Regions from separate parts of the Methylobacterium sp. NPDC097929 genome, predicted to be linked through region 2. Evidence: predicted binding sites of a transcription regulator. Region 2 holds the regulator's gene; each other region holds the start of a gene.
What was found. The regulator PhoB, encoded in region 2, activates phosphate uptake and scavenging genes when phosphate is short. The targets are predictions, from matches to a motif close to TGTCATNNANCTGTCAT.
Positions count from the first base shown of each region.

Region 1: the regulator PhoB is predicted to act here: its motif matches at 6,476-6,492, upstream of phnC (phosphonate ABC transporter ATP-binding protein).
Region 3: the regulator PhoB is predicted to act here: its motif matches at 3,873-3,889, upstream of ACPCJR_RS14885 (RNA degradosome polyphosphate kinase).

Region 1 is NZ_JBMVEP010000013.1:58,721-68,177, reverse strand. It holds gene ACPCJR_RS22345 (potassium transporter Kup) at 1-488, shown strand, start outside; gene ACPCJR_RS22340 (YidB family protein) at 1,064-1,537, opposite strand; gene ACPCJR_RS22335 (LysR family transcriptional regulator) at 1,974-2,825, opposite strand; gene ACPCJR_RS22330 (phosphonate dehydrogenase) at 2,851-3,870, opposite strand; gene phnE (phosphonate ABC transporter, permease protein PhnE) at 3,879-4,616, opposite strand; gene phnD (phosphate/phosphite/phosphonate ABC transporter substrate-binding protein) at 4,716-5,588, opposite strand; gene phnC (phosphonate ABC transporter ATP-binding protein) at 5,601-6,410, opposite strand; gene ACPCJR_RS22310 (IS110-like element ISMmg2 family transposase) at 6,820-7,848, opposite strand; gene ACPCJR_RS22305 (VIT1/CCC1 transporter family protein) at 8,201-8,896, opposite strand; gene ACPCJR_RS22300 (cytochrome b) at 8,902-9,456, opposite strand.
Region 2 is NZ_JBMVEP010000002.1:216,186-225,642, forward strand. It holds gene ACPCJR_RS09055 (DNA polymerase IV) at 1-505, shown strand, start outside; gene ACPCJR_RS09060 (cell envelope integrity EipB family protein) at 512-1,378, opposite strand; gene ACPCJR_RS09065 (GcrA family cell cycle regulator) at 1,906-2,451, shown strand; gene phoB (phosphate regulon transcriptional regulator PhoB) at 2,810-3,514, opposite strand; gene phoU (phosphate signaling complex protein PhoU) at 3,606-4,319, opposite strand; gene pstB (phosphate ABC transporter ATP-binding protein PstB) at 4,459-5,274, opposite strand; gene pstA (phosphate ABC transporter permease PstA) at 5,316-6,209, opposite strand; gene pstC (phosphate ABC transporter permease subunit PstC) at 6,268-7,242, opposite strand; gene pstS (phosphate ABC transporter substrate-binding protein PstS) at 7,354-8,397, opposite strand; gene ACPCJR_RS09100 (hypothetical protein) at 8,645-8,932, shown strand; gene ACPCJR_RS09105 (hypothetical protein) at 8,971-9,177, opposite strand.
Region 3 is NZ_JBMVEP010000005.1:177,021-186,477, forward strand. It holds gene ppx (exopolyphosphatase) at 1-1,365, opposite strand, end outside; gene ACPCJR_RS14885 (RNA degradosome polyphosphate kinase) at 1,449-3,812, opposite strand; gene ACPCJR_RS14890 (hypothetical protein) at 3,916-4,671, opposite strand; gene ACPCJR_RS14895 (AI-2E family transporter) at 4,699-5,811, opposite strand; gene ACPCJR_RS14900 (DUF6429 family protein) at 5,958-6,194, shown strand; gene purM (phosphoribosylformylglycinamidine cyclo-ligase) at 6,313-7,380, shown strand; gene purN (phosphoribosylglycinamide formyltransferase) at 7,635-8,300, shown strand; gene ACPCJR_RS14915 (SpoVR family protein) at 8,471-9,457, opposite strand, start outside.

The sequences.
Region 1 (9,457 bases), on a different contig from region 2:
TGCCCTTGTCCGACTTCGAGCGGATGGCCGAGGCCGGTTCGCTGCTGCGGGCGCCGGGCACGGCCCTGTTCCTGACCGGCTCGCCGGGGGACACGCCCGGGGCCCTGATGCACAACGTGAAGCACAACCACGTGCTGCATGCCCGCAACGTCATCCTGCACGTGGTCACCGACGACATGCCACGGGTGCCTGAGGGTGAGCGCGTCGCGGTGAAGCCGCTCTCGGATGTCTTCACCTGCGTGACCGTGCGCTTCGGCTTCATGGAACTGCCCGACCTGCCCCGCGCCCTGGCCGGCGCCGGCTTCGACGCAGGCAACCTCTCCTACTTCCTGACGCGGCGGGTCCTGGTGCCCTCGCCGGAGACGGGCATGCCGGTCTGGCAGGACCGCCTCTACATCGCCATGGCGCGCGCGGCGACCGATGCCTCACGCTACTTCCGCATCCCGGTGGACCGGGCCGTCGAGATCGGAGCGCGGATCGACATCTGACGGCGTGCGCGGCTCTTCGCGGCTTGGTCGCACGGCTCGTGCACGACCGCTGGGCCTCACGTTGAGCCGCATGCCCGAGCGGCTTTGCGGCAGGTCACTTGTGAGCGGTTCAGCGCGCCCACGGGCCGTGTTAGAGCCAGCCATTCCTGCGGAAGCGCCAGTACAGGATGTCACCCTCTTCCAGGGTTACATCGACGATGCGCCCGTCGGCCCCTTTGATGTGGCGCCCGTCCCCTCACCCTGTACTTCCTCGACTCAGCGGACTGCGAGGACACCGTCCGCCCCATCCGCCGGCGCTTGAAGCCGGGCGAACGGTTCGTGGCGGCTCATGCGAGCTTCCCGCAGGAGGGCAGCCGTTCGCCGTGGCTCGCGCGGTACGAGGCATTCGCGGTCGCCTCTGGCGCCGACCGCGACCAGGCGGCGAAGGCGCGGGTCGCCGTGGAGACTCACCTGCACCTACTCGCTCCCGAGGCGGACGCCGTCGTGCTGCAGGCGTCTTCCGGGACGTCGAACTCTTCTTCGCCGCCCTCACGTGGCGCGGCTGGATCGGGCGTGCCTGACCGACAGGCGCTCGGCTAGGCCGGCATCCGGCCGTCCGGCGTGTAGCGGTCGACGGCCTGGGGAAGCTCCCGGGACAGCCGTGACAGGAGCTCCTCGCGGGACAGGCCGGTGCGCTGGGTCAGGGTCGCGAGGACGTCCGGCCCGATGGCCTGCTCAAGGTGCTGCGGCGGAAGCTCCTGGTTCGGCCCCTGGGCGACCCAGGATTGCGCGGTCGGCCCGTGGCCAGCCTGGTGGAAGCGCTCAAGCATCTCGCCGAGGCCGCTGTGCAGGAAGCCGCCGGGGGCTTGGCCCCGCTGGTTGCCGAGCAGACCGCCGAGGATGCCGCCAAGCCCCGCGCCCGGGCCGCCAGGTGCCACGCCGGTGCCAGCCGGTGCCGGCGTAGCCTGGCCGGCTCCGCCCAGCATTTCCGCGAGCTTGTCCCGGTTCTGATAGCCGGCGACAGCAAGCAGGCCCAGGAGGGCCGTCATCGAGGGGTAGCCATCGCTCATGTTTCGTCTCCGGCTAACGGCGGCCTGATCGGGGCCGGTCGCCGTGGGATAGGCACCTGCAACGCGCAAGGCCACCAAGCCGATGCAGTCCGCCATCTGTTTGCTGGACGGATGCCGCACCGAAACCGGGAGCGTTCGCGCGGACCGAACCGTCCGTTCTCCCAAATGAGGACGTTGTGGTCGCCGCGACCTGCTATTCCATGCCAATGGCAGGTTTCGAAGGCTAAGCAGCCATTCCAGCGACTCTGTTGGAAGGGCCGCTTATGGCGCGTTGCAGTCCAGACGGCGTGCGATGTCCTGACCTAGACCAGACGGCGCCGCCGTTCACGAAAATGCCGATTGGCTGCAAAGCGGAATGACTGACCAGGGTTGTAGCTGCCAGTCTGCGTTTCGCACCTAAACCGTCTCCGACCGGTACAACAGCCTTAATGAGCGGTCAGGACTGTGAGGAAGCTGCTGGCTCGCGCGGTTTCAGGCAGCGGATCGCGATAAGCCGCAAAGACATTTTTTTGCTGAGTTCGATGCCTGCCACAGGCAATGCGGCCAGCACTCCGCTCCGCACTTCATCTTGAACCGAGCAAGCCATGACAATCGAGATCCCCAGTCTGGCCCGCACTGCGCGCTTCACCGCTTCCGTGCTGCCGAGCTGCCGGTCGAGGCGGAAGCCTGCACCGACCGCACCGAGGGCCTCGCGAAGAACACGTCCCGTCCCGCTTCCCGGCTCGCCTCCGAGCAGCGATGCGCCGGTCAGATCCTGTGGCGTCAGATGCGCCCGTCCAGCCCACCGATGGTCGGGATCCACGATGACAACGAGCGGTTCGCGACGCCATACGTGGGCATCCAGACCGGTTCGCGGCTCCCACCATTCCAGCAGTGCAACATCGATCTCGCCAGCTTCGAGCCGGGCGATGAGGTGAGGGTTGGTGGCAATTTCCGCGTCCGCGGTCGCGGCGTGCGTTTCCTCGTAGCGTCGCAGGATCTCCGGCATGAGGAAGGTGCCGATATTGCCTGAAGCGCCGATCGCGAGCCGGCTTCCCGCAACCGCCTCCTCCGCGCGTCGGCTGGCGCGGACCAACGCCTCTGCATGAGGGAGCAGGGCTCGTCCCTGGGGTGTCGGGCGACACCCCGCTGGATCGCGCTCGACGAGTGTCGCCCGCAGCGCCGTCTCCAGCTTGCGCACATGCTGAGAGACCGTCGGCTGGGACAGGTTGAGATACCGGCCAGCCGCGTGGAAGCTGCCCGTCGCCAGGACCGCTAGGAGCGTCTCCACGTATTGGAGGTTCAGCACCGGCGTCTTGCCACCCCCTCCGCGCTCAGTTCGCGCCATCGAACCCGCGCAGGCTATCGGGGTGGTTGATCGCGTCCGCGGGCACCAAGCCCTTTAGGGCGTCGAGAAGGTTATGGGCCGCCGCCGCCTCGATCCGGCGGCGCGTGTCGACGACACCCGAGCCGAGGTGCGGCGTGAACAGCGTTCGGTCCTCGTCCGTGAGCAGTCCGGGTGCGATGCGCCGCGGACGGTCGTCCAGTGCCCAATCCTCCATCTCGAAGACGTCGGCCGCGTAGCCCCCGAGGCGGCCTTCCGCGAGGGCCTCGGCCACGGCTGCTTCGTCCACGACCGAGCCACGACCGGCGTTGACGATCCGCAGTCCGGGGCTGGCTGCGGCGAGTGCGGCGGCATCGAGCATGTGGCGCGTGTCCGGTGTCAGGGGAAGCGCCAGGATTAACAAGTCGCTTCGACCCACCAGCGTGTCCCAGGATACGCGGCAAGCGCCGAGTTCCGCCTCAGCGGAAGCCGGAAGCGCCTGCTCATCAAAGTAGAGGAGTTCGCGTGCGCCGAAGCCCTTCAGCCTGCGCGTGATCGCCCGGCCCACCTTCCCCATTCCGGCAACGCCGACGACACTGCCGTACAGGCCGCTGCCGTACAGCCTCGGTCGCCAGCCGTCGAAGCTGGCCCGCACCGCCCGGTCGCCGGCCACCACGTTGCGGCACAGGCCGATGGCCAGGCCGACCGCCAACTCGGCCGTCGGCTCGGTCAGGAGGTCGGGAACGGCGGTGAGCCAGATGCCGGACCGTGTGCAGGCCTCTACATCGAAGTTGTCCCAACCCTTCAGCGCGCACGCAACCACCTTCAGGCGCGGGCAGGCCTCCAGGAAGCCGGCATCCACGCAGTCGGTCATGAAGGCCAGCAGGGCGTCCGCGTCCGAGCAGCGAGCGCGGACCTCTGCCACGGGCCAGGGCTCGGGGCCTGGGTTGATGTCGACGTCGCAGAGTTCCTCCAGGATCTCGCGGGTCTCAGGGAAAACGGGGTTCGTGACGACGACCTTGAAACGCATGGTGCTTCTCACTTGAGCCGGCGGCGCAGAGCCCCGCCCAGGGCGTCGACGAGCGTCACGGCAGCCAGGATGCAAAGCATGATGGCTGCGACCTGATCGTATTGGAGCAGGCGTAGGGAGGCGATGAGTTCGAAGCCGATGCCGCCCGCGCCGACGACGCCGAGCACCGTGGAGGCCCGGAAGTTGTATTCCCAGCGATAGAGTGTCGTGTCGGTGAGCTGCGGCAGGACCTGGGGCAGCACGGCATGCGTGACGACCTGAAGGGGCGAAGCGCCGGCCGCTCGTGCCGCCTCGATCGGCTTGTGGTCCACGTGCTCGATCGCTTCGGCGAAGAACTTGCCGACCATTCCGGTGGAATGCAGGCCCAGCGCCAGAACGCCCGGCAGCGCGCCGAATCCGACGGCCGCGACGAAGAAGATACCCATGATCAGTTCGGGGACCGACCGAAGCGCGTTGAGCAGCAGCCGGAACGCGCCGTAGACGAACGGGTGCGGACTCGTGTTGGGGGCAGCCAGCAGCCCGAGCGGCAGGGACAAGGTCACGGCGAGCACCGTGCCGGCCACGCTCATCGCGAGCGTGTCGACGATGGGTCCCACCCACGAGCGCCATCGCGTGAAGTCGGGCGGGGTCATCTCACCGAGAAGCTGCGCCATCGCGGGCGCGCCTTCGGCGAGGCGCCCCGGATCGAGAAGTCCCACCTTCCAGAGGCAGGCGAGGATCGCGGCGGCAGCCGGCAGGGCAACCATGAGCCGGCGGACCGACGCGCCACGGGCCCGTCCGAGAATGGCGTCATAGCCGTCGGCGGCACCGACCGCCGACGCAAGTGAGGGCGCTCGAGCCATCGCTCAGCCCTTCACCTTCGTCAAGTCGATGTTGAGGAGCTTGGCCGTCTCCCGAAGCACGTCGTAGTCCGCGTCCGTGATGGGGGCGAAGGACTCGGCCTTGAACGGCTTGAGGATCACTGGATCCCTGATCTCTAGGAAAGCGGCCTTGATCTTCTCCTTGAGGTCCGGCGCGAGGTCGCCACGCACCGTCCAGGGATAGTTCGGGATCGGTCGGCTCTCCGCCACGACCTTGATCTTGGCCGGATCGATGCTCTTCTTCTCGACGAGGGCGGTGAAGATGGGCCGGCTGAGACCGCCGGCCTGCACATGGCCTGCCTGTACGGCCCGCGCGACGGCATCATGGGTGCCGAGATGCTGAAAGCCGTAGTCCTGACCGGCTTCGAGGCCAGCGTTCTTGAGCAGGGCCCGAGGGATGAGGTGGCTTGATGTGGACGCCGTGTCACCGAAGCCGACCGTCTTGCCCTTCACGTCGTCCGCTCGCGCGATGCCTGCGGCCACGTTGGCGATCAGGTAGCTGGTGTAGGTCGGCTGCCCGCCCGACACGAGTGCCGCGAACGGTTCGATTTCCGGCGAACGGCTCTTCGCGAGGACGTAGGAGAGCGGCCCGAAATAGGCGAGGTCGATACGCTTGAAGCGCATGGCCTCGATCATGGAAGAATAGTCGGTCGTGACCACGAGTTCGATGCGCTTATTGAGCCCCTGTTCAAGGTAGCTCTTCAGGCCCTGGTTGTTCTGGATGATCGTCGATGCGCTCTCGTCGGGCAGCAGCGCGACCTTGAGCGTGTCGGGATTCGCGCCCTGAGCCAGCGACGGTCCGGCACGCAGGACGGCGCTCAGCGCCAAGCCGGCGCCGAAGGTACGTCTCGAAATCATGATGGCTTTCCTTCAGACTGTTCGGGAGGCGTAGATCGCGGCCCGCCGCGCACGAGGAGCTTCGACGATGTCGACCGAGACCTCGGCGGGCCGTGCGCCGTAGATTCGCGACAGGACGCCGTCGCAGAGACGGGCTGGCGGGCCGTCGAAGACCACCTCGCCTCCACGGACCCCGACGACCCGGTCAGCGAAGTGCCGGGCCAGATCGACTTGGTGCAGGCTCACCACGGCTGAGATGCCGTCCGTCCGACAGATGCTGCGGAGGAGATCGAGCACCCGCGTCGCCGTCGCCGGGTCGAGGCTGGCTACCGGTTCATCGGCGAGGATGAGCCGGGGCCGCTGTGCAACCGCGCGCGCGATGCCCACCCGCTGCTGCTGCCCGCCGGAGAGCAGGTCCACGCGGGTGAGGGCGCGATCGAGAAGATCTACGCGCTCTAGCGCCTCCAATCCGAAACGTTGATCGCTCCGCGACGGAGGCCAGAGCGAGCGCAGGGTGCTCTGATGGCCGAGCCGGCCCATCAGGACGTTCGCGAGCGCGGTCAGGCGGCCGATCAGATGGTGGTGCTGGAAGACCATCCCGGTCACCGCCCGGTGGCGGCGCAGCGTGGCGCGGCTCGCGGCGATGTCTCCTACTCCAGGGGCGGAAACTCGGCCGTTCGTTGGGCGGACGAGGCCGTTTAGGCAACGCAGGAGCGTCGACTTGCCGGCACCAGACGGTCCCAGCAGGACCGCGAACTCGCCTTCGCGAAAAGTCAGAGTTGTCGGTCGCAACGCCTTGATGCCACCAGGATACGCGACTTCCAAGCTTTCAAGGGCCAGCATTCCGCACCCATTCGAAAATCCAATCGAAACCCCCGATTGATTGCGAATGTGAGTAGCGGGGCGACATGAAGAACGGATGACATTGTGCGCCCCCCAACGCTACGGTGCTGCCTCGAACGAAACTCTGTGCGCTGCTCGGCCACCGAGTGTCCTGTGTGGATGGCTCCCGCATTGCAAGTGGCGAATCGAGCTTCTGGCGCGTTGGTCGGGTGCAGTCCTGTGTCCGGCCTGTTGATGCAGTCGTGCATGTTGACTGCTGGCCCTGATGGTATCCGCGAGCTGGGTCCCACTCTGCTTAGCGGGCTATGACGCCCTGGACATTCGGCGGGGTGTCCCGGCTCCCGGTCTGACCGGTTCGCCATCAACTCTCATCGTCCTCGCAACCTGGCAAAGTCTCCTCGCCGTGCTGTCAGGCGGCCATGGCCGCTGGTGCGCGGTAGGTGCCACCGCGGGTCATGATCGCCCAGGCGACCCGCGCCGTGCGATTGGCCGCCGCAACAGTCACCACGCGCACCGGCTTGCGCTGCAGCAGCGCCGGCAGCCGCGGGTCGACCGAAGTCGGCGTCGCCTTCGCGCGCCGGATCAGAGAGGTCATGCCGACCACGAGCAGGCGGCGCAGGTAACGGTCGCCCATGCGCGAGATCCGACCCAGGCGCTCCTTGCCGCCGCTGCAGTTCTGCAGCGGTGTCAGACCCAACGAGGCCGCGAACTGCCGACCGGAGCGGAAGCGCTCGGGCTCGCTCACCGAGGCGGCCAGCGCGGTCGCCGAGACGATGCCGACACCCGGGATCGTCGCCAGGCGCTGTGACAGGTCACAGTCCCGATGCCAGGCCAGCAACTCCTTCTCCAGCCGGGTGAGCTGGATCTGCACGGCGCCGATCTGATCGGCCAGCCCATTCACTACGCGCTGGGCCAGGGGCGGCACCTCGGCCGCGTCTCCGGCTGAGAGCCGAGCTGCCAGTTCGAGCGCATGGCGCAGGCCCCGCGCCATCTCGATCCCGAACTCGGCGAGCAGGCCGCGGATCATGTTCACCAGCTGCGTGCGTTGCTTGACCAGCAGGTCGCGCGTCCGGTGCAGGGCCAGCGCCGCCTGCTGCTCGGTCGACTTCACCGGCACGAAGCGCATGCTCGGGCGTGTCACCGCCTCGCAGATGGCAGCGGCATCATTCGCATCGGTTTTGCCGCGCTTGACGTACGGCTTCACGTAAGCTGGCGGCATCAGCCGCACGTCATGGCCGAGCCTCATGAGTTCCCGGGCCCAATGGTGCGCTGTGCCGCACGCCTCCATGCCGACCAGGCAGCGCGGCAGCTTGGCGAAGAACGGCACGACCTGCGCCCGCCTCAGAGCCTTGCGAACGACGACGTGCCCAGCTGCGTCGACGGCGTGAACCTGGAAGATGCTCTTGGCTAGATCGATGCCGACGGTGATGATCTCCATGGGGATGGCTCCTGCATCTGCGTGGCTGCTTCGACAGCAACCACATCCTGGCACTCAGATGCCGTCAGTCGGAGCGGGAGCCATCCACCCCATCTGCTTACAGGGCTACGCCGCGCCTTCGAATCGCGCTCGTGAAGGGGCTGTTTATGGCGCACAGCCGAACAAGGCGGGGGCGAACTCGTGACCCGTTGCAGACCTTTCTCCTTGCGTGTGCGGATGTCCGCTTTGAAATCAAAAGCGGCGGCCGTCACATCAGGGTACGCCGGCCCGCCGACGCTACTGCGGAAGATGCTAGCCGAAGCGTAATGAGGCGGCGCGCATCGCGCCATCCCAGCATAGGAACGTCGCTTCCCTATACGGCTTTGCCGACGAGGTGGCCGATGCCGGCCGTGACAGCCATCGCGGCGGCGCCCCAGAAGGCCACCCGTGCGGTCGCCCGCGGGATGGCGGCGCCCCCAGCCTTGGCCCCAAGCGCGCCGAGCACCGCCAGGAACACTAGCGAAGCGGCGGATACCGAGTAGACGACGATGTTAGCCGGTGAGACCGCGGCCACGAGCAGCGGCAGAGCCGCCCCGGCCGAGAACGTCGCCGCCGACGTCAGAGCCGCTTGGATCGGGCGCGCCGTGGTAAATTCGGAGATGCCGAGCTCGTCCCGGGCATGGGCGCCGAGCGCGTCCTTCGCCATGAGTTGGTCCGCAACCCTGAGGGCAAGGTCGTGGTCGAGACCGCGGGCGACGTAGATTCCTGCAAGTTCCTCACGCTCTGCCGAAGGGTCCTCAGCGAGCTCGCGTCGTTCCCTTGCGAGATCGGCTTGTTCGGTATCGGATTGCGAACTCACCGAGACGTACTCGCCGGCCGCCATCGACATCGCCCCGGCGACTAGACCGGCCGTCCCGGCGATGAGGATCTCCCCGGAGGCTGCGGCGGACGCGGCGACGCCGACGATGAGGCTCGCCGTCGAGACGAGGCCGTCGTTGGCGCCGAGGACAGCGGCACGCAGCCAGCCCACACGGTCGATGAGGTGGTTTTCCTTATGGGACGCAAGCATCGTTCCTAGAATCTCTCGTATGGGGCGGAAGAAGCGCGTCCCGGGAGGATGCGGCGCAAAACGGTGTCGTGCCAGAGGTAATGATGGATCAGGGCGGCCGCGGTGTGGAAGGCGGCGACCACCATCAGGACGTTGGCAGCGAGACCGTGCCAATGGGTTAGCAGCCGGCGCCATTCCGGGTCGCCGAGGGCCGGCAGAGCGAGCGGGCCGATTAACGTGACACCGCGCACGAAGGCATTTGCGATCCCAAGGCCCGCGATGACCAGGAGCAACAGGTAGAGCGCAAGATGGGTCGCCTTGGCGAGAACATGCAGGGGGCCTGAATTATCGACCGGAAGCTTACGCCCTTTCGTTTGCCGCCAGATCAGCAACATGGCGATGACACCGGTGAACGCAAATCCTAGGACGAAGTGGGCGGACCAGATCCCGGACCGGAGAGCGCCCTTGGGCACGAGGTCTTCCAGGAAGGTGCCGATGAGCCATAGGACCAGCACCAGGCCGCCCGTGAGCCAGTGCAGGGCGATAGTGGTTCCGTCGTAGGACGTCTCTCGTGAGGTCATG
Region 2 (9,457 bases):
GGCCGGGGGGCGGGACGGGCGGCCGGTGCGCCCGACCCGCGAGGCCAAGAGCGTGTCGGCCGAGACGACCTTCGCCACCGATCTCGCCCGGTTCGAGGATCTGCGCCCGATCCTGTGGCGCCTCTGCGAGAAGGTCTCGGCGCGGCTGAAGCGGGCGGAGCTCGCCGCCGGCAACGTCACCCTGAAGCTGAAGGATGCGCGCTTCCGTCTGCGAACCCGCACCCGCGGCGGCCTCAAGCCCACCCAGCTCGCCGACCGGCTGTTCCACGAGGGCGAGCCGATGCTGCGGGCGGCCTGCGACGGGACGCCGTTCCGCCTCATCGGCATCGGCGGCGGCGACCTCTGCGGCGCGATCCACGCCGACCGGGGCGATCTGGCCGACCAAGGCATCGAGCGCATCGCCAAGCGCGAGGCCGCCCTGGACCGGGTGCGGGAAAAGTTCGGCAGCGCCGCGATCCAGCGCGGCCTCGCCTTCGGCGGCGAGCCGGAGCGGCGCCGGACCTGAGGCCGCCTACTTCCGGCAGGCCTCCGCCTTCGGATCGGCCTTGGCCAGATCGAGCCGGGACATCGTGCCGTCGATGGCGAAATCCCCGTAATCGAGGTGAAGCCGACCGCTGACGCCGTCCTCGTAGAGATCGAAGGTCAGGGTGTAGATCGGCGTGCGCTCGCCCTGGCCGGCGGTGAAGTAGCTCAGCGTCACCGGCCAGCGGCGCATGGCGGCGTGGTCGCCCTCGCGCAGCGGCTTGTCGCGCTCGGTCTCGGCGGCGGGCGCCGCGCTCGGGCGACCGATCACGGCCAGCGTGTCGTAGACCTTGCGGCCGTCGTCCGAGCCGTCGAACACCCTGGCGGAGACCGTGGTCTCCCCCGCCTTCGCCGCCTTGATCAGGCGGATCATGTGGTGGACCGGGAACAGCACCGGCGCCTCGGCCTGGAACTGGTCGCGCTTGGGCTCCTTGAGCTTCACCTTGAGCGCGTCGGATGCGGCCTCCGCCGTACCGTCCACGGACGGCGACGGCTTGTTGTTGAGGATGGTCGTGGTGCGGAAGCGGAAGCTCGTCCCGTCGCCATCCTCGAAGGTGGAGCTGCGCAGGTCCGAGGTGCGGTCGCCGGATTCGCCGGAATCGAGCAGCGTGACCTGCCGCGTCTGCATGGTGTAGCCGCGGCAGGCATCGCCCGAGAAGTCGATGACGATGCGCCCGCGCACGCCCTCGACCGCCCGCGTGCCGGTGGAGCGGGCGAGCGAGAGGTCGTAGACCGCGCGGTGCGGCGCGAGCCGGATCGCCGCCTCCTCCGGAACGGGAGCGGCCGGCCCCGCCGCGAGCGCGGAACCGGGCAGGGCGGCGAGGACGATCAGGGCCGGCGCGAGGCGCAGTCGCATGCGATCTCCCAAATGCGCTGTCGAAAACAGGTTATCCCCAGCCCGAGGACCGGCGACGATCGTCCGTCACATAATCAATCCGGCGGTCCGGACAATCTTTTTCGGCCCATTCCGAAACAGGGCCGTGGCCGTCCGCTCCGGGCCGGGGGTCGCCCGCGGGGTCGGTGCCGGGAGGTTCGGACAGCTCGGCTCACGCGAGAAAAGTGTAATTTTACGCAACGCTTTAACGGCCTGTCGCCGAGCCTGACATCGGCGCTGCGACAGGGCTCGGTTTCCCGCGGGCCGAGTCTCCGAATGCTGGTGGAAACCGGGTCGCGGCCCGCACCGACCCTTGCTCCGCGGCCGAGCTGTCCTGTAGTCTCCACACCGTCGCCAGCGCAGGGTTTGGCGTCTGTTAACCGACATGTGCAGGGCCGCTCCGCCGGCCCTGGGTTGCGTGTTTCGCCGGGCGCGGCGGCGGCTCTTCGACCGCCTCGTCGCGCTGCCTGTCGGTGCGATTTCAAGGACGGTGCGACGTGGAGGGGACAATGACGGAAGCGGTCCCGAGCTGGACGGACGAGCGCGTCGAGCTGCTGCGTCGTCTCTGGGACGATGGCTTGAGCGCCAGCCAGATCGCCCTCCAGATCGGCGGCGTCTCGCGCAACGCGGTCATCGGCAAGGTGCATCGCCTCGGCTTGGCCGGGCGCGTCAAGCCGATTGGGCCTGCCCCCGCGCAGGGCCGCCGCAAGGACGGTCCGGAAGTGGAGGCCGAGCTGGAGGCCGTGGCCGTGGTCGAGGAGCCGACCCTGCCGGAGCCGCCGGCCATCATCGCGCACCGGCCGGCCCCCAACTTCCCCCTGCCGCCGACCCCCGCCCCGGAGCCGGTGGCGCTCGCGGTGTCGCAGCGCGTCACCATCATGGACCTGCGCGATTCCATGTGCCGCTGGCCGATGGGCGATCCGACCTCGCCGGACTTCCGCTTCTGCGGCGGCCGGGCGATCACGGGCCTGCCCTACTGCACCCAGCACGCCCAGGTGGCCTACCAGCCGGCCGCCGAGCGCAAGCGCGATCGCCGGGTGGCCGGCTTCCGCTGATTTTTTTGAAAGATGTCGCACGGCGCCTCGGCTGCCGTGCGGGTCAGCCGGGCCGGCCTCCGCTTCCCTCCGCGGAGACGGTTGAGGCGGTGTGAGCGCTGATCCCGCGGCGTGAACGGCTATGGGCCGTGATGACGACGCGTTGGGCAGAGAGAAACTGCTCTGATCGCGGCGCGCCCGGCAAAGACTGATCTCGTCTCCGGTCCATCGCCTCGGCCTTCGCGCCTCTCCGTCATCGCGAGGCGGAGCCGAAGCGACCCAGAGCGCGACCTGTCCGGAAGGGACGGAGCCCTGGATTGCTTTCGCTGAGTCTCGCAAGGACGAGGGAAGACACCGGGGCGATCGACCAGACTTCGTCTCACTCCGCCCCGGCGAACATCTCGTCGAAGGAGTAGCCGGAGCCGCGCACGGTGCGGATCGGGTCGCTCTGGCGCGGGCGGTTGATCGCCTTGCGCAGGCGGCCGACATGCACGTCGACGGTGCGCTCGTCGATGTAGACGTCGTGTCCCCAGACGCCGTCGAGGAGCTGTTCCCGGGAAAAGACCCGGCCGGGGCTCTGCATCAGATATTCGAGCAGCTTGAACTCGGTCGGCCCGAGATGGATCTCGCGGCCCTGGCGACGGATGCGGTGGCTGACCCGGTCGAGCTCGATGTCGCCGGCCACGAGCAGGTCGGCGACATGGGCGGGCTTGGCCCGGCGCAGCAGGGCGCGGACCCGGGCGAGCAGCTCCGGCACGGAGAACGGCTTCACCACGTAATCGTCGGCCCCCGTCGAAAGGCCGCGCACCCGGTCCGTCTCCTCGCCGCGCGCGGTCAGCATGATGACGGGCAGCCGCTCGGTCTCGCGCCGCGCCCGGATGCGCCGGCACAGCTCGATCCCGGAGAGCCCCGGCACCATCCAGTCGAGCAAAACGAGGTCGGGCGTGGTCTCGTGCAGGCGAAGGTCCGCCTCGTCGCCGCGCACCGCCACGTCGACCACGAAGCCTTCCGCTTCGAGATTGTAGCGCAGCAGCGTCGTGAGCGATTCCTCGTCCTCGACGATCAGGATGCGCGCACTCGTCATCACCCGTCTTCCCATCCGTCACGCCCGGCCGGTCGCTCCGGACCGCGGGCGGCGTGTCTCGCGTCGCGCTTCCCGGAGGAAGCCGCAGGCCTCAGGCCGTCGGCGTCACCGTCGCGTAGTTCGAGGCGTCGTTCTTGGGCCGCTCGCCGGCCGGGTTCTCGCCGGTGACGAGGTATTCGATCGTCTCGGCGACGTTGGTGGTGTGGTCGCCGATCCGCTCGACGTTCTTGGCGCAGAACAGCAGGTGCGTACAGAAGGAGATGTTGCGCGGATCCTCCATCATGTAGGTCAGGAGTTCGCGGAACAACGAATTGTAGAGCGCATCGATCGCGCTGTCGCGCTCCCACACCTCGTGGGCGGCGGCGACATCACGGCTGGCATAGGCGTCGAGAACATCCTTGAGCTGCTCCTGCACGAGGTCGCTCATGTGCTGCACGCCGAGGACGATCTTCTGCGGCTGGGCCTGATCGCTGATCGCCACGACGCGCTTGGCGATGTTCTTGGCCAGGTCCCCGATCCGCTCCAGATCGCCGGAGACGCGAATGCCGGAGATCGTCTCGCGCAGGTCGATGGCGAGGGGCTGACGCCGGGCGATGAGCAGCACCGAGCGCTCCTCGATCTCCCGCTGGAGCACGTCGAGGCGCTTGTCGGCGACGATCACCGCCTGGGCCAGGGTCGTATCCCGGCGCACCAGCGCGTCGGTGGCATCCGTCATCATCTTCTCGGCCACCCCACCCATCTCGGCGATCGAGCGGCGCAGGTTCTCGAGGTCTTTGTCGTAGGAGGAGACGATATGCTCGGACATCTCTCGAATTCCCCGCTCGGACGGTCGCGGCCGTCACCTTAGTCGGATGCTGGGACGGCCGGTTCGCGTCGCCCGCGGTCGCCCCGCTGCGCCCGCATCCAAGAGCGGGCGTCGAGCGGGCGCTGCGCGAGGGCGACCCTTAGCCGAAGCGGCCGGTGATGTAGTCCTGGGTCTGGCGCTTGGCCGGGTTCATGAAGATCTTCGAGGTCGCGTCGAACTCGATCAGCTCACCCAGATACATGAAGGCGGTGAACTGCGAGATGCGGGCGGCCTGCTGCATGTTGTGGGTCACGATGACGATCGTGAACTCCGCGCGCAGCTGCTCGATCAGCTCCTCGATACGGCCCGTCGAGATCGGGTCGAGGGCCGAAGTCGGCTCGTCGAACAGGATCACCTCGGGACGCTGGGCCACGGTGCGGGCGATGCAGAGGCGCTGCTGCTGGCCGCCGGAGAGGCCGGTGCCGGACTGCTTGAGCTTGTCCTTCACCTCGTCCCAGAGCGCCGCCTTGCGCAGGCTCTCCTCCACGCGCGCGTCCAGCTCGGCCTTCGGCAGCTTCTCGTAGAGGCGCAGGCCGAAGGCGACGTTGTCGTAGATCGACATCGGGAAGGGCGTCGGCTTCTGGAACACCATGCCGACCCGCGAGCGCAGCTCATTGAGATCGACCTTGGCGTCGAGCACGTTCTGCCCGTCGAGCAGGATCTCGCCCTCGGCACGCTGCTCCGGGTAGAGGCTGTAGATGCGGTTGAAGGTGCGCAGCAGCGTCGACTTTCCGCAGCCGGACGGACCGATCAGCGCCGTGACCTGCCGGTCGCGGAAATCGAGGTTGATGTCCTTCAGACCGTGGAAGCTGCCGTAGTAGAAGTTCAGGTCCTTGACGGCGATGCGCACGGGCGCCTTGACGTCGGCCGGGCTGCGGCCCTCGAACTGGCTGCGGATCGCGGGGGAGGCGCTCATCGGATGGTCTCGCAGGTAGGAGGATTGTCCGGGGGGCGGTCTCAGCGCGCCCGCTGGTCCTTGATGACGAAGCGGGCCACCACCGACAGGGCGAGGATGGTCACGGTGATGAGGAGCGCGCCCGACCACGCGAGGCTCTGCCAGTTCGGGTAGGGCGAGAGGGCGAACTGGTAGATCATCACCGGCAGGTTCGGCACGCCGCCGAGCAGGTTGGCGTTGAACCAGCTGTTGTTGTTGAGCGCCGTGAAGAGCAGCGGCGCGGTCTCGCCGGCGATGCGGGCCAGCGCCAGGATGATGCCGGTGACGATGCCCGCGCTCGCCGCCCGCCAGGTGACGGCGCGGATGACGAGGGAGCGGGGTGCGCCGAGCGCAGCCCCCGCCTCGCGCATCGGGCCGGGCACGAGGCGCAGCATGTCCTCGGTGGTGCGCACGATCACGGGCGTGGCGATGATGGCGAGCGCCACCGCGCCGGCCCAGCCCGAATAGGTGCCCATCGGCCGGACCATCAGCGTGTAGACGAACAGGCCGATCAGGATCGAGGGCGCCGAGAGCAGCACGTCGTTGAGGAAGCGGATCACGTCGGCGATCTTCGAGGTGCGGCCGTACTCCGCGAGGAAGGTGCCGGCCATCAGCCCGATCGGCGTGGCGATGAGGATGCCGAGCAGCGTCATGATGAGGCTGCCCAGGATGGCGTTGGCGATGCCGCCGCCCTCGGAGCCCGGGCCCGGCGTCGGCGCCGTGAACAGGGCGGGCGAGAAGCCCTTCAGCCCCTCGACGATGAGCATGAGCAGGATCGAGCCGAGCACGACGATGCCGAGCAGGGTGGCGATCGTGCTCGCGAGGATCAGCACGCGGTCGGCGACCCGGCGGCCGGGGCGCACGCGGCTGGCCGTGGGCGTGCGCCCGGCCGTCGCGATGGGGTTGCTGGCGTCCATGGATCGGCGTCCTTCGGGCTCGGACAGTCTCGGGCGATCGTGCTCGGGCGGTCGCGGTTCAGGCGACCTTGGTGCGCCGCACCAGCAGGCGGGCGATGATCAGCACGAAGAAGGTGATGATGAAGAGCAGGCAGCCGAGCGCCATCAGCGAGGAGAGCTGGAGCCCGTCGGCCTCGTTGAATTCGTTGGCGATGCGCGAGGCGATGGTCGAGCCCGGATCGAAGATCGAGGCGGAGAGGCGGTTGGCGTTGCCGATCACGAAGGTGACCGCCATGGTCTCGCCGAGCGCGCGGCCGAGGCCGAGCATGATCGCGCCGATGATCGAGACCGAGGCCTGCGGCACGAGCACGTGGCGCACGACCTCCCAGGTGGTGCAGCCGATGCCGTAGGCGCTCTCGCGCAGCACCGTCGGGATCTGGTCGAGCATGTCGCGGGTGATCGAGGCGACGAAGGGCACGATCATGATCGCGAGGATGATGCCGGCGGTGAGCACGCCGACGCCCGAGGGGATGCGGGCGTAGAGGATGGTGCCGACGATCGGCAGGCCCTCGACCAGGTTCGAGACCGGCACCTGCACGAAGCGGGCGAAAAGCGGGGCGAAGACGAACAGGCCCCACATGCCGTAGATGATGCTGGGCACCGAGGCGAGCAGCTCGATCGTCATGGCCACGGGCTTGCGCGCCCAGCCGGGGCAGAGCTGCGTCAGGTAGATCGCGATGCCGAGCGAGACCGGCACGCCGATGAGCAGCGCCAGCAGGGCGGCGGCCACGGTGCCGATGATCGCGGGCAGGGCGCCGAACTGCTCGGTGCCGATGTTCCAGGCGGAGGAGGTGACGAAGCCGAAGCCGAACTCGGAGAAGGCCGGCCACGCTCCGTAGATGATCGAGCCGAGGATGCCCGCGAGCACCAGCAGCACGAGGAGGGCGGAGGCGTAGGCGGCACCCTGGAAGAGGCGGTCGCCGGTCTTGCTCGGCGCGATACGGGCCACGCTGCTCTCGCGGGCCACGGTGAGGGTCTGGGTCAAGGCGGTCATCCGCGGAGGCTCTTCGGCTGGTGAGCGTTTAGCGCGACGTCGCGCGCGAGGCGAGCGGACCACTTCGGGAAAGGCCCCCTTCCGGCTGGAAGAGGGCCCTTCTCTCTACGCTTACTTGCTGGCGAAGACCGGCTTGCCGTCCTTGCCCTTCACGGCCTTCCACTCCTCGTGGATCAGGCCGACGACGGTGTCGGGCAGCGGCACGTAGTCGAGCTCGGTCGCGAGCTTGTCGCCGTGCTTGTAGGCCCAGTCGAAGAACTTGAGCACGTCGGCAGCCTTGGCCGCATCCGCCGGCTCCTTGTAGACGAGGATGAAGGTGGCGGCCGTGATCGGCCACGCCTCGTCGCCGCCCTGGTTGGTCAGGGCGATGCCGAAGCCGGGGGTCGACTTCCAGTCGGCACTGGCGGCGGCGGCCTGGAAGGCCTTGTCGTCGGGCTGCGGGAACTTGCCGGCCTTGTTCTCGATCAGAGCGTGGGCGAGCTTGTTCTGCTTGGCGTAGGCCGACTCGACGTAGCCGATCGCGTTGGGGACCTGCTTGACGGTGGCGGTGACGCCCTCGTTGCCCTTGCCGCCCTGGCCGACCGGCCAGCTCACCGTGGTGGCCGCACCGAATTCCTTCTTCCAGGCCTCGGAGACGGCCGAGAGGTAGGTGGTGAAGATGTTGGTCGTGCCGGAGGCGTCTGAGCGGTAGACCGGGGTGATGTTCGCCTCGGGGAGCTTCAGGCCCTCGTTGAGCTTGGCGATCTTCGGGTCCGACCACTTCAGGATCTTGCCGGCATAGATCTCGGCCAGGATCTCACCGGTCAGCTTGAGCTTGCCCGGCTCCAGGCCGGCGATGTTCACGACCGGAACGACGCCGCCCATCACGGTGGGGAACTGGAGAAGGCCGTCCTTCTCGAGCTGGGCAGGCTTCAGGGGCGCGTCGGTCGCGCCGAAATCGACCGTCTTGGCCTGGATCTGCTTGATGCCGCCGCCCGAGCCGATGGACTGGTAGTTGAGGCCCGTGCCGGTCTCCTTGCGGTAGGCTTCGGCCCATTTCGAGTAGACGGGGAAGGGGAAGGTGGCGCCGGCGCCGGTGATGTCGGCGGCCAGGGCCGAGGTCGCGAGCTGAGCGGCGGCGAGGCCGACCGCCAAGGCGTAAGCGAAGGGTTTCACGAGAATCTCCGTAGGGTGTCAGGCTCTGATCCCGGCCGGCATCGGACCGGAACCGGCCTCGCTGCGGCAAGGCTGCCGTCTAGTTCACCGACGCGCCGCCTCTATGACGGCGACATGACGAAGACATGACAGGCCCCTTCTGCGCCGAATTCTACAGAGGATGGGACCGCTTGCGGCCTGTCGAGCGTTGTTCCGACAGCGCCCGGGCCGCGAGGTTCGGGCTGACGAGCCTCAGGAGGCTTTCGGCGTGACCGAGCCGGACGTGAAATCAGACCGGGATCGCTTCCTCGATCCCAGCGATCCCCAAGAGGCGGCTTATGAGGCGGCTTATCTTGCGCTCCATGCCGAGCGGGCGGCCCTGGAGGACGAACTCGTGCTCCTCCAGCACCGGCAGCGGTTCGGGAGCGACGAGGACGAGGTTGCCTCCGCGCGGGCGACCGAATCCGCCCTCTTGAAGGATCTCGACCGCGTGCTGACGATGATTCGGGCGGCCGAGATCAAGCGCCAGCAGCCGCAGGCGCGGCGCTGGCAGTAGCGTAGGATCGGCCTCGCCGTCCTGGGGGCGGACGCGTCTCAGCCCGCCCGGCGCTGGTCGCGTTCCTTCTGGCGCAGGCGCAGCAGCAGCTCGACCTGGGCATCGGTGATCGGCTGCGCATCGCAGCGGTCGACGTAGACCTCGCGCAGCCCCTTGCCGATCCGGTCCCGCGTCTCGCCGTTCAAAGCCGGCATCGCGGCCTCGACGATCGAGCCTACGGAGCAGTTCGTCGCGAGATGTGCCATGGATCGGCAGGGCCAAATCTGAAGGAACGGTGTTGCTCCGGGACGAATGGAGCGGCGACGGCCTATCTTGCACGAGGATGGTTAACGAGAACTTACCGTTGCAGAGGTCCGGTGCCGTGTAACGAACGACCTTCCCGCCGTCGGGCGCGCCGCTCCAGAGGAGCCCTGCCGGAATGCGTCGGCCCGAGGCTCGGTTCCCGTCGGACGTCGCACCCCTCTTCGGGTCTTTTGGGGGGTGCGATCAACCGACGGATGAAACGGCGTCCTTGAGCCGTTCCTT
Region 3 (9,457 bases), on a different contig from region 2:
CATGAGGGCGCCGACGAGGCGGGCGCGATCGAACAGCCGGGGGCCGGCGAGCGTGCGCAGGGTCGGACTCGCCTTCTCCGGCGCCACGCCCTCGTGGCGGAAATAGCCCGACAGCGCGAGGTAGGCCCGGCCGGGATGGTCGATGCCGGCGAAGGCGGCGTTGGCCAGCACGTTGAGGCTCTGCTCGCCGCGATAATCGGGATGGGCCCGCCAGCCGATGTCGGAGAGCAGGCAGGCCGCGTGACGCAAGCGGCGCTCGCCCGCCGTCTCGGGGCCGTCGAGGCTCGTGATGAAGTGGTCGGTCCAGTCGCGCAGTTCCTCGCCGTGATCGGGCGAGCGGGCGCGCTGCAGATTCAGTTCCTGGGCTGAGACGATCAGCGGGTCGGTCAGGCGCGTCTCGCGGTCGAGCTGCTCGAACAGCAGGCCCTCGCGCACGCCGAAGGCGGAGATCGCGATCTCGCGGGGCTTGCCCAGGCGGATGATCTCCTCCAGCACCACCGCGCCGAAGGCCAGCAGCGGCCGGCGCGCCTCGGAGATGGTCTCGACCTCCTGCAGGGTCGCGGCGTCGCTCGCCTCCACCATTTCGAGGAAGCTCAGCTCGTCGGAGGGCTCCACCGCGTAGCCGTGCATGACGTGGAGTGGGTATTGCCGGGCGGCCTGATGCAGGCGGGCCAGCGCCCGCCACGTCCCGCCCACGGCGTAGAAGGTGCGCCCGCGCAGTGTGTCGAGCTGCGGCTCGGCCTTCTTCAGATGGTCCCGGGCGAGCTTGCGCGCCTTCTTGAGGGATCCCTCGGAGAGATCCTGGAGGGCCAGGCCGCCGAGCGGCATGGTCACGCCCTGCCCCACCGTGGTGCCCCTGACATCGACCAGTTCCAGCGAGCCGCCGCCGAGATCGCCCACCACGCCGTCGGGCGCGTAGAAGCCCGAGACGACGCCGAGCGCCGACAATTCGGCCTCGCGCCGGCCGGAGAGCAGCTGGATCTCTCGGCCGAGGGCCGCCTGCGCCGCCTCCAGGAAGGCCGGGCCGTTCGCCGCGTCCCGCGCGGCCGCGGTGGCCAGCACGAAGATGCGCTCGATCCGCATGGTGTCGCACAGGACGCGGAAGCGGCGCAGGGCGGCGAGCGCCCGCTGCACGGAATCCTCGTTGAGGCGGCCCGTGGAGAAGACGCTGCGGCCCAGCCCGCACAGGACCTTCTCGTTGTAGAGCGGCGTCGGCGCGCGCTGGAGCCCGTCATAGGCAACGAGCCGCACCGAGTTCGAGCCGATATCGATGATCGCGACAGGTTCGACCGTCATGCCAATCGTCATAGGGGCCGGCCGTTCGACCGAGTGGGCAAGCGTCAGGTGGGGACGTGTCGGACCCATGCATCCCCCTTGGAGGGCCGCGCCCCACAGGCGGAGCGCTCACGATGGTGCCGGGCCGATCGCCGGCCCGGATCAGGTCGTCGTCAGGACCGCTGGGCGCGGCGGCTGAGCGCCCGTGGGCTCGATTTCTTCGATGACTTGCCGCGCCCGGACAGGCTCGGATTCGTCATGAAATACTTGTGCGCATTGAACGGTTCCTCCCCCTCCGCGGGGCCGATCCGCTCGCTGGCACCCGACGCCAGTACACGCCAGCTCTGTCTGTTGTCGAGGAGGTTGGCCAGCATGATCTGGTCGAGCACCTGCTGGTGCACAGTCGGATTGGTGATGGGCAGCAGGGCCTCGACCCGCCGGTCGAGGTTGCGCTGCATCAGGTCGGCCGAGGAGATGTAGACGGTGGCCTTCGGATGCGGCAGCCCGGCGCCGTTGCCGAAGGCGTAGACGCGCTCGTGCTCGAGGAAGCGCCCGACGATCGACTTGACGCGGATCGTCTCGGACAGGCCCGGGATGCCCGGCCGCAGGCAGCAGATGCCGCGCACGATGCAGTCGATCTGCACGCCCTCCGCGCTCGCGTCGTAGAGGGCGTCGATGATCTGCGCATCGACCAGCGAGTTGCACTTGATCCAGATCGCCGCCGGACGCCCGGCCCGGGCGTGGGCGATCTCCTCCTCGATGTGCTGGAGCAGGCGCGGCTTCAAGGTCAGCGGCGAGACCGCCATGCGCTCCAGTTCCGCCGGCTCGGCGTAGCCGGTGACGAAATTGAAGATGCGCGAGACGTCCCGGGCGATGGCCGGGTCGGCGGTGAAGAAGGACAGGTCCGTGTAGATGCGGGCGGTGATCGGGTGATAGTTGCCCGTCCCGAGATGGCAGTAGGTGACGAGGCGGTCCCCCTCGCGGCGCACCACCATCGAGAGCTTGGCGTGGGTCTTCAGCTCGACGAAGCCGAACACCACCTGCGCGCCCGCCTTCTCGAGGTTGCGCGCCCAGCGGATATTGGCCTCCTCGTCGAAGCGCGCCTTCAGCTCGACCAGCGCGGTCACCGACTTGCCGGCCTCCGCCGCCTCCGCCAGCGCAGCGACGATCGGCGAGTTCGACGAGGTGCGGTAGAGCGTCTGCTTGATCGCCACGACGTTCGGGTCGCGGGCGGCTTGCGCCAGAAACTGCACCACCGAGTCGAACGACTCGTAGGGGTGGTGGACGATGAAGTCCTTCTGGCGGATCGCGGCGAAGACGTCGCCGCCCGATTCCCGGATGCGCTCGGGGAAGCGCGGGTTGTAGGGCTTGAACTTGAGATCCGGCCGGTCGATTCCGACGATCTGCGAGAGCTCGTTGAGCGCCAGCATCCCCTCGACCACGAAGACCGAGTCGGGCGCCATCTCCAGCTCGTCGGCAACGAAGGCGCGCAGCTCCTCCGTCATGCCCGCCTCGACCTCCAGGCGGATGACGACGCCGCGGCGGCGGCGCTTGATCGCGGATTCGAAGTGCAGGACGAGGTCTTCGGCCTCCTCCTCGATCTCCAGATCGGAGTCGCGCACGACGCGGAAGGCGCCCTGTCCTTTGAGCGAGTAGCCGGGAAAGAGCCGGCTCGCGTATTTCGCGATCACCTGCTCGATGGCGATGAAGCGGGCGGTGCCGTCCCCGGCCACGTCGGGCAGGCGCACGAAGCGGTCGAGCAGGGACGGCAGACGGATCAGCGCGCGCAGGGTGCGCCCGTCGCGGGGCCGCACCATCATCAGCGCGACGGTGAAGCCCAGATTCGGAATGAACGGGAAGGGATGCGCCGGGTCGATGGCGAGCGGCGTCAGCACCGGGAAGATGTAGGACAGGAAGTAGTCGTCGAGCCACGCCAGATGCGCGTCCGACAACTCCGCAGGCTCGGCGAGGTGGATGCCGGCCGTGTTCAGTTCCTCCCGCAGCGCCCGCCAGCGCTCCTGTTGGTCGAGGGCGAGCCGCGAGACCTCGTTGCCGATCCGCGCGAGCTGCTCGGAGGGGGTCAGGCCGTCCTGCGAGGGCACGACGAGGCCGGCGCGGACCTGATCGTGCAGACCGGCCACGCGCACCATGAAGAACTCGTCCAGATTGTTGGCCGAGATCGAGAGGAAGCGCAGCTGCTCCAAGAGCGGATGGTTCGGATTGGAGGATTCCTCCAAGACCCGGCGATTGAACTGGAGCCAGGACAGCTCGCGGTTCACGAAGCGCTCGGGCGAGTGCCGCAGGGAGCGACCGGCTTCCAGCACCGGCTCGCGGGCGGCCTCCGCCGCCTCGGCTTCCCCGGCCGCATCGGGCTCGGCCGGCTTCTCGGCGGCCTTCTCCGCGGCGAGGATACGGGCGGCGCGGGCGGTCCGGGCACGGGCCGACTCGCTGCGCACGCCCCGTTCCGTGGCAAGGCTGGTCTCCTCGGCCTCCGCCTCCGCGTCCCGGGCGGCGACTTCCGACTCCACTTCCGACAACGCGCTGGCTCCCTTCCGCTTCGCTCGGCCCGGCTCCTATCATGGCGCGGCCGAACCTGTTTGACGGTTTGATGACACTCGCTCGACGACAACGGGCCGGGGCTTACGCGGCTCCGTCTCCGGCCCCCTCGGCGCCGCTCTCGGCCTCGTCCCCATCCTCCTGCGCCCCGTCGGCAGCGTCCAGCCGGTCGAGCACGGCGAGGGCGAGGGGCCGGGTGATGCGCCGCCGCCGTCCGAGGGCGTCGCGGTCGAGTTCGGCCACCACGGCACGAGCCCGGTCGAGAGAGCGGTCGATCCGCAGGGCAAGGGCGTCCACGACGGCGAGATCGACCACGAGCTGCCGGTCCACGAACAGCTTGACGATGACTGCCCGGAGCAGCCCGTCGTCCGGCGGGCCGATCTCGGCACCCGGCGCCAGACGCAGGCGCGAGCGCAGATCCGCGACCTTCAGGCCGTAGGCGTCGACCGGGGCGGAGGCCGTGAGCAGCACGGGGAAGCGCCGCTCGCGGGCGAGGTTGAGCAGGTGGAACAGGGCCGCCTCGTCGCGGCCCGCCTCGCGGTCCACGTCCTCGATCACGAGGGCGCCGTTGGAGATCAGGTGGGAGACGTTGCTCCCGTCGATCTCCGCCGCGGCGACCGTCCAGGCCTGCGCCCGCGTCGCCCAGATCGAGGCGAGGTGGCTCTTGCCGCTGCCCGGCGGGCCGCGAAGCAGGAACACGGTGTCCGGCCAGTCGGGCCAGGCTTCGATCAGGGCATAAGCCTCCTCGTTGGAGGGGCTGACGAGGAAATCCTCGGCGCCGAAGCGCGGATCGAGCGGCAGGTCGAAGGTGAGCTGCTTCGGGGGGGCTGTGTCGCGCATCCGCCCACCATACACCGTCGCGCGCGATCAATCGCGGGCGGGCAGCGAGGGGCTCGCGGAATCCCCGATCAGCACCGGTCCGTCGCCTCGGTAGATCTTGCTCTCGAGATAGCGCTCGATGCCGAAGCGCACGATCACGCCGATGGAGGCGGCCACCGGCACCGCGAGCAGGAGCCCGAGAAAGCCGAACAGCGAGCCGAAGGCGAGCAGCGCGAACATCAGCCAGACCGGATGGAGGCCGACCGAGTCGCCCACGAGCTTGGGCGAGATCACGTTGCCCTCCAGAAACTGCCCGACGAGGAACACGCCGACGGTCAGGCCGATATGCAGCCAGTCGCCCGACGGCCACCACTGCACCAGGGCGACGCCGACGGAGAGCATGAAGCCGGTGAGCGTGCCGACATAGGGAATGAAGGTGAGAAAGCCCGAGATCATCCCGATCAGGACGCCGAAGTTCAGCCCGACGAGGAACAGGCCGACGGCGTAGAACGAGCCGAGGATCAGGCAGACGAGACTCTGGCCGCGCACGAAGCCGGTCACCGCGCCGTCGATCTCGCCCGCCAGCCGCCGCGCGGTCGGACGGTGGCGCGGGGGCACCCAGCCGTCGAGGGTGGCAATCATCTGGTCCCAGTCGTGCAGCACGTAGAAGGCCACGACCGGCGTCACGACCAGCAGCGAGGCGATGGAGACCAGCGCCTGGCTTCCCGTCCAGAGCGACTTGAGGAAGGCCAGGAACCACGCCCCGCCCTGCCCCACCAGCGTGCCGACGGAGGATTGCAACTCGTTGACGACTTCGGTGCCGCCGACGCGCTGGAGGAGCGGCCCCGCCCGCTCCACGAGGATGCTCTGCAGCCGCCCGACCATGTTCGGCAGGGAATTAACGAGCGAGGCGATCTGCCCGGCGGCCAGCGGCACCACGATGATGAGCAGCACCACGAACCCGACCACGAAGCCCGACAGGATCAGCAGCGTGGCGGCGAGCCGCCCGAGGCCGAGTCTTTCCAGCCGGTCGGCCAGCGGATCGAGCAGGTAGGCGAGCGCCAGCCCCGCCACGAAGGGCAGCATCACCTCGCGCAGTTCGTAGAGCAGGAAGACCACGACCGCGAGGATCGAGAGCCCGATGATTGCCCGCCCACGCATCGCGCGCCCGTCCTTTGTGAATCCGTCCGGCCGGGACAGTGGGAAGCACCGCACGCCCGGTCAAGGCGGGTCTTGCATGGCGGGTCTTGCCCCGCGCGGCGGGAGGGCGTTCGATGGCCGCCCGGCCTCGACGGAGACGTGACGCCATGGACACCGAGGATACCGACCGGATCGACGCAGCGGTTCTGGCCCTCCTTCAGCTCACGCTGCACGACGGCGACCGGGCCTGGAAGGAGCATTCCTGGGACGCGCTCGGACGCCTTCACGCCAAGGGGCTGATCTTCGATCCCGTCAACAAGGCCCGGTCGGTCCAGCTCACGCGGGAGGGGCTGGAGCGCTCGGCCGCCCTGTTCGAGGCGCTTTTTGCCCGCGGCACGGCATGATGCTGTGCCCGAACGGGCCGTCCCCCGCCGGTGACAGTGGTCAATCGCGCCGCGATGTGGCAGCGGATTTCCGCATTATCGGCCAATTGACCAGCGATTACCGGACGACGGGGCGGCGATGACGGCGCAGGACGGGAACGGGCTCACCTACGCGCAGGCGGGCGTCGATATCGACGCGGGCAACGCGCTCGTCGAGACCATCAAGCCGCTGGTGCGCGCCACGCGCCGGCCGGGGGCGGACGCCGAGATCGGCGGCTTCGGCGGCCTGTTCGACCTCAAGGCGGCGGGCTTCAAGGATGCGATCCTGGTCGCTGCCAACGACGGCGTCGGCACCAAGGTCAAGATCGCCATCGAGACCGGGTGCCACCACACCATCGGCATCGACCTCGTGGCGATGTGCGTCAACGACATCATCGTGCAGGGCGCCGAGCCGCTGTTTTTCCTCGACTACTACGCCACCGGAAAGCTGGTGCCCGGCGTCGGCGCCGACATCGTGCGCGGCATCGCGGAAGGGTGCCGACAGGCGGGCTGCGCGCTGATCGGCGGCGAGACCGCCGAGATGCCGGGCCTCTACGACGGCTCCGACTACGATCTGGCCGGCTTCTCGGTGGGCGCGGCCGAGCGCGGCACGCTGCTGCCGCGCCCCGGCATCCTGCCCGGCGACGTCGTGCTCGGCCTGCCCTCCTCGGGCGTCCACTCGAACGGGTTCTCGCTGGTGCGTCGGATCGTGGCCAAGACCGGCCTTGGCTATGACGCCGACGCGCCGTTCGCCCCCGGCCGCTCCCTCGGTGAGGCGCTGCTGGAGCCGACCCGGATCTACGTGAAGCCGCTGCTCGCCGCCCTGAAACGGGCCGGCGGCATCCGGGCGCTCGCGCACATCACCGGCGGCGGCTTCCCCGACAACCTCCCCCGCGTCCTGCCCGAGGGCGTCGGCATCGAGATCGACCTCTCGGCGATCGCCGTGCCGCCGGTCTTCGGCTGGCTGGCGCGCGAGGGCGGGGTCGCGGAAGCGGAGATGCTGCGTACTTTCAACTGCGGCATCGGCATGGTGGTGGTCGCCGCCGCCGACGCGGCCGACGCCGTGGCGGATGCGCTGAGCGAGGCCGGCGAGGCGCCGGTCCGGCTCGGACAGATCACCGAGCGGAGCGCCGAGCCGGTGACGTTCACGGGGAGGCTGGGGCTTTAGAACGTCGTTTCGCATCGTCTTTTTCCGAAAACCGGCGGCCACCTTTCGGGACGATGCTCTAGAAACCCGCCCGGCACGCCGCCGCATCTCCCTCTCCCCTCCGCGGGAGAGGGTGGCCCGCGAAGCGGGTCGGGTGAGGGGAGCGCCCTCTCCGGAGACGCCGCCCCCTCTCCCGCCTGCTCCGCAGGCACCCTCCCCCGCAGAGGGGGGAGGGTTATTCTGCGCGGTCCGCATCCTTCCCTTTCGGAACGCCCATGCCCGTTCAAACCCAAAAAACAAAAAAACGCGTCGCGATCCTCATCTCCGGCCGCGGCTCGAACATGGTCTCGCTGATCGAGGCGGCACGCGCGCCGGACTATCCGGCCGAGATCGTGCTGGTGCTCTCGAACCGCCCCGAGGCCGCCGGCCTCGACCGCGCGCGGGAGTCCGGCATCCCGGCCCGCGCCATCGACCACAAGGCGTTCCCCGATCGCGCCCGCTTCGACGCCGCGCTCCAGGCGGAGCTGGACGAAGCGGGCATCGAGCTGATCGTGCTCGCCGGCTTCATGCGCATCCTCACCGACGCCTTCGTCGAGGCGTGGGCGGGCCGGATGATCAACATCCACCCCTCGCTGCTGCCGTTGTTCAAGGGCACGCATACCCATGAGCGCGCCCTGGAGGCGGGGGTGCGCCTGCACGGCTGCACCGTGCATTACGTCGTACCGGAACTCGATGCCGGCCCGATCGTGGCCCAGGCCGCCGTGCCGGTGCTGCCGGGCGACGATGCCGACAGCTTGAGCGCCCGGGTGATCGTGCAGGAGCACCGGCTCTACCCGGCGGCGCTGGCCCTGATCGCGGGCGGCGGCGCCGCGCTGGAGGGGAGCCGCGTGCGCTTCACCGCGCAGGAACGCGACGCGGGGGACGCGATCCTCTCGCTCTGAACCTTGCGACCCACTCCACCCCGCGACCTCATCCTGAGGTGCCGCGAAGCGGCCTCGAAGGGTGCTCCAGTGCCCGCGCTTTTCCTGGACGATCCTTCGAGGCTCCGCTTCGCTCCGCACCTCAGGATGAGGGTGGGCATGGGAGCAGGTGCGCGGGCGCCCCAAAAAACTCAGAAAAAGATCGGCCGCGCGCTCGCCGAGTGCTCGACCAGCACCGCGCCGCTCGCCGGATCGACCTCCTTGAGCACCGCGTCGTAGCCCCAGAGGTCGGCGAGGTGCTGGAGCACGCGCCGGGCGTCCTCCTTCTGCAGGGTGATGCGGTTGAGCGCCTTGTGGTGGAGGATGAGCTTGCGGTCGCCCTCCAGGTCCACGTCCACCACCTCGATGTCCGGATCGAGCCACGCCACGTCGTATTGACGGGCGAAGGAGCGGCGCATCTTGCGGTAGCCGCGCTCGTCGTGGATCGCCTCCACGCGCATCTCCGGCTCGTCGGGATCGTCCACGACGTGGAACAGGCGCATGTCGCGCATGAGCTTTGGCGACAGGAACTGGGCGATGAAGCTCTCGTCGCGGTAATTCTCCCAGCAGTCGCGCAGCACGCCCATGGCGTCGCCGGTGCCGGCGATGTCGGGGAACCACTCGCGGTCCTCTTGGCTCGGCTGCTCCACGATGCGGGCGATGTCCTGCATCATGGCAAAGCCCAGCGCGTAAGGATTGTGGCCACCGAAGGAGCGGTCGTCGAAGGTCGGCTGGCGGATGACGTTGGTGTGCGAGGTCAGGAACTCGAGATAGGCGGCCTCGCTGAGCTGACCTTTCTGCGAGAGCGCGTTCATGATCCGGTAGTGGCAGTAGGTGGCGCAGCCCTCGTTCATCACCTTGGTCTGGCGCTGCGGGTAGAAATACTGCGCCACGAGCCGGACGATCCGCAGGATCTCGCGCTGCCAGGGCCGCAGGCGCGGCGCCACCTTCTCCAGGAAGTAGAGGATGTTCTCCTGGGGCAGTTCCAGCAGCGCCTTGCGCCGCTCCAGGGCCGGGTCGCCCTTGGCCGCGCCGGTCTTGGCCGGCAGGGTGCGCCAGAGGTCGTTGTAGATCTGCTCGCCGTGCTCCTCGCGCTCACGCTCCCGGCGCTGCTCGCTCGCCAGATCCGGGCGCTTCTT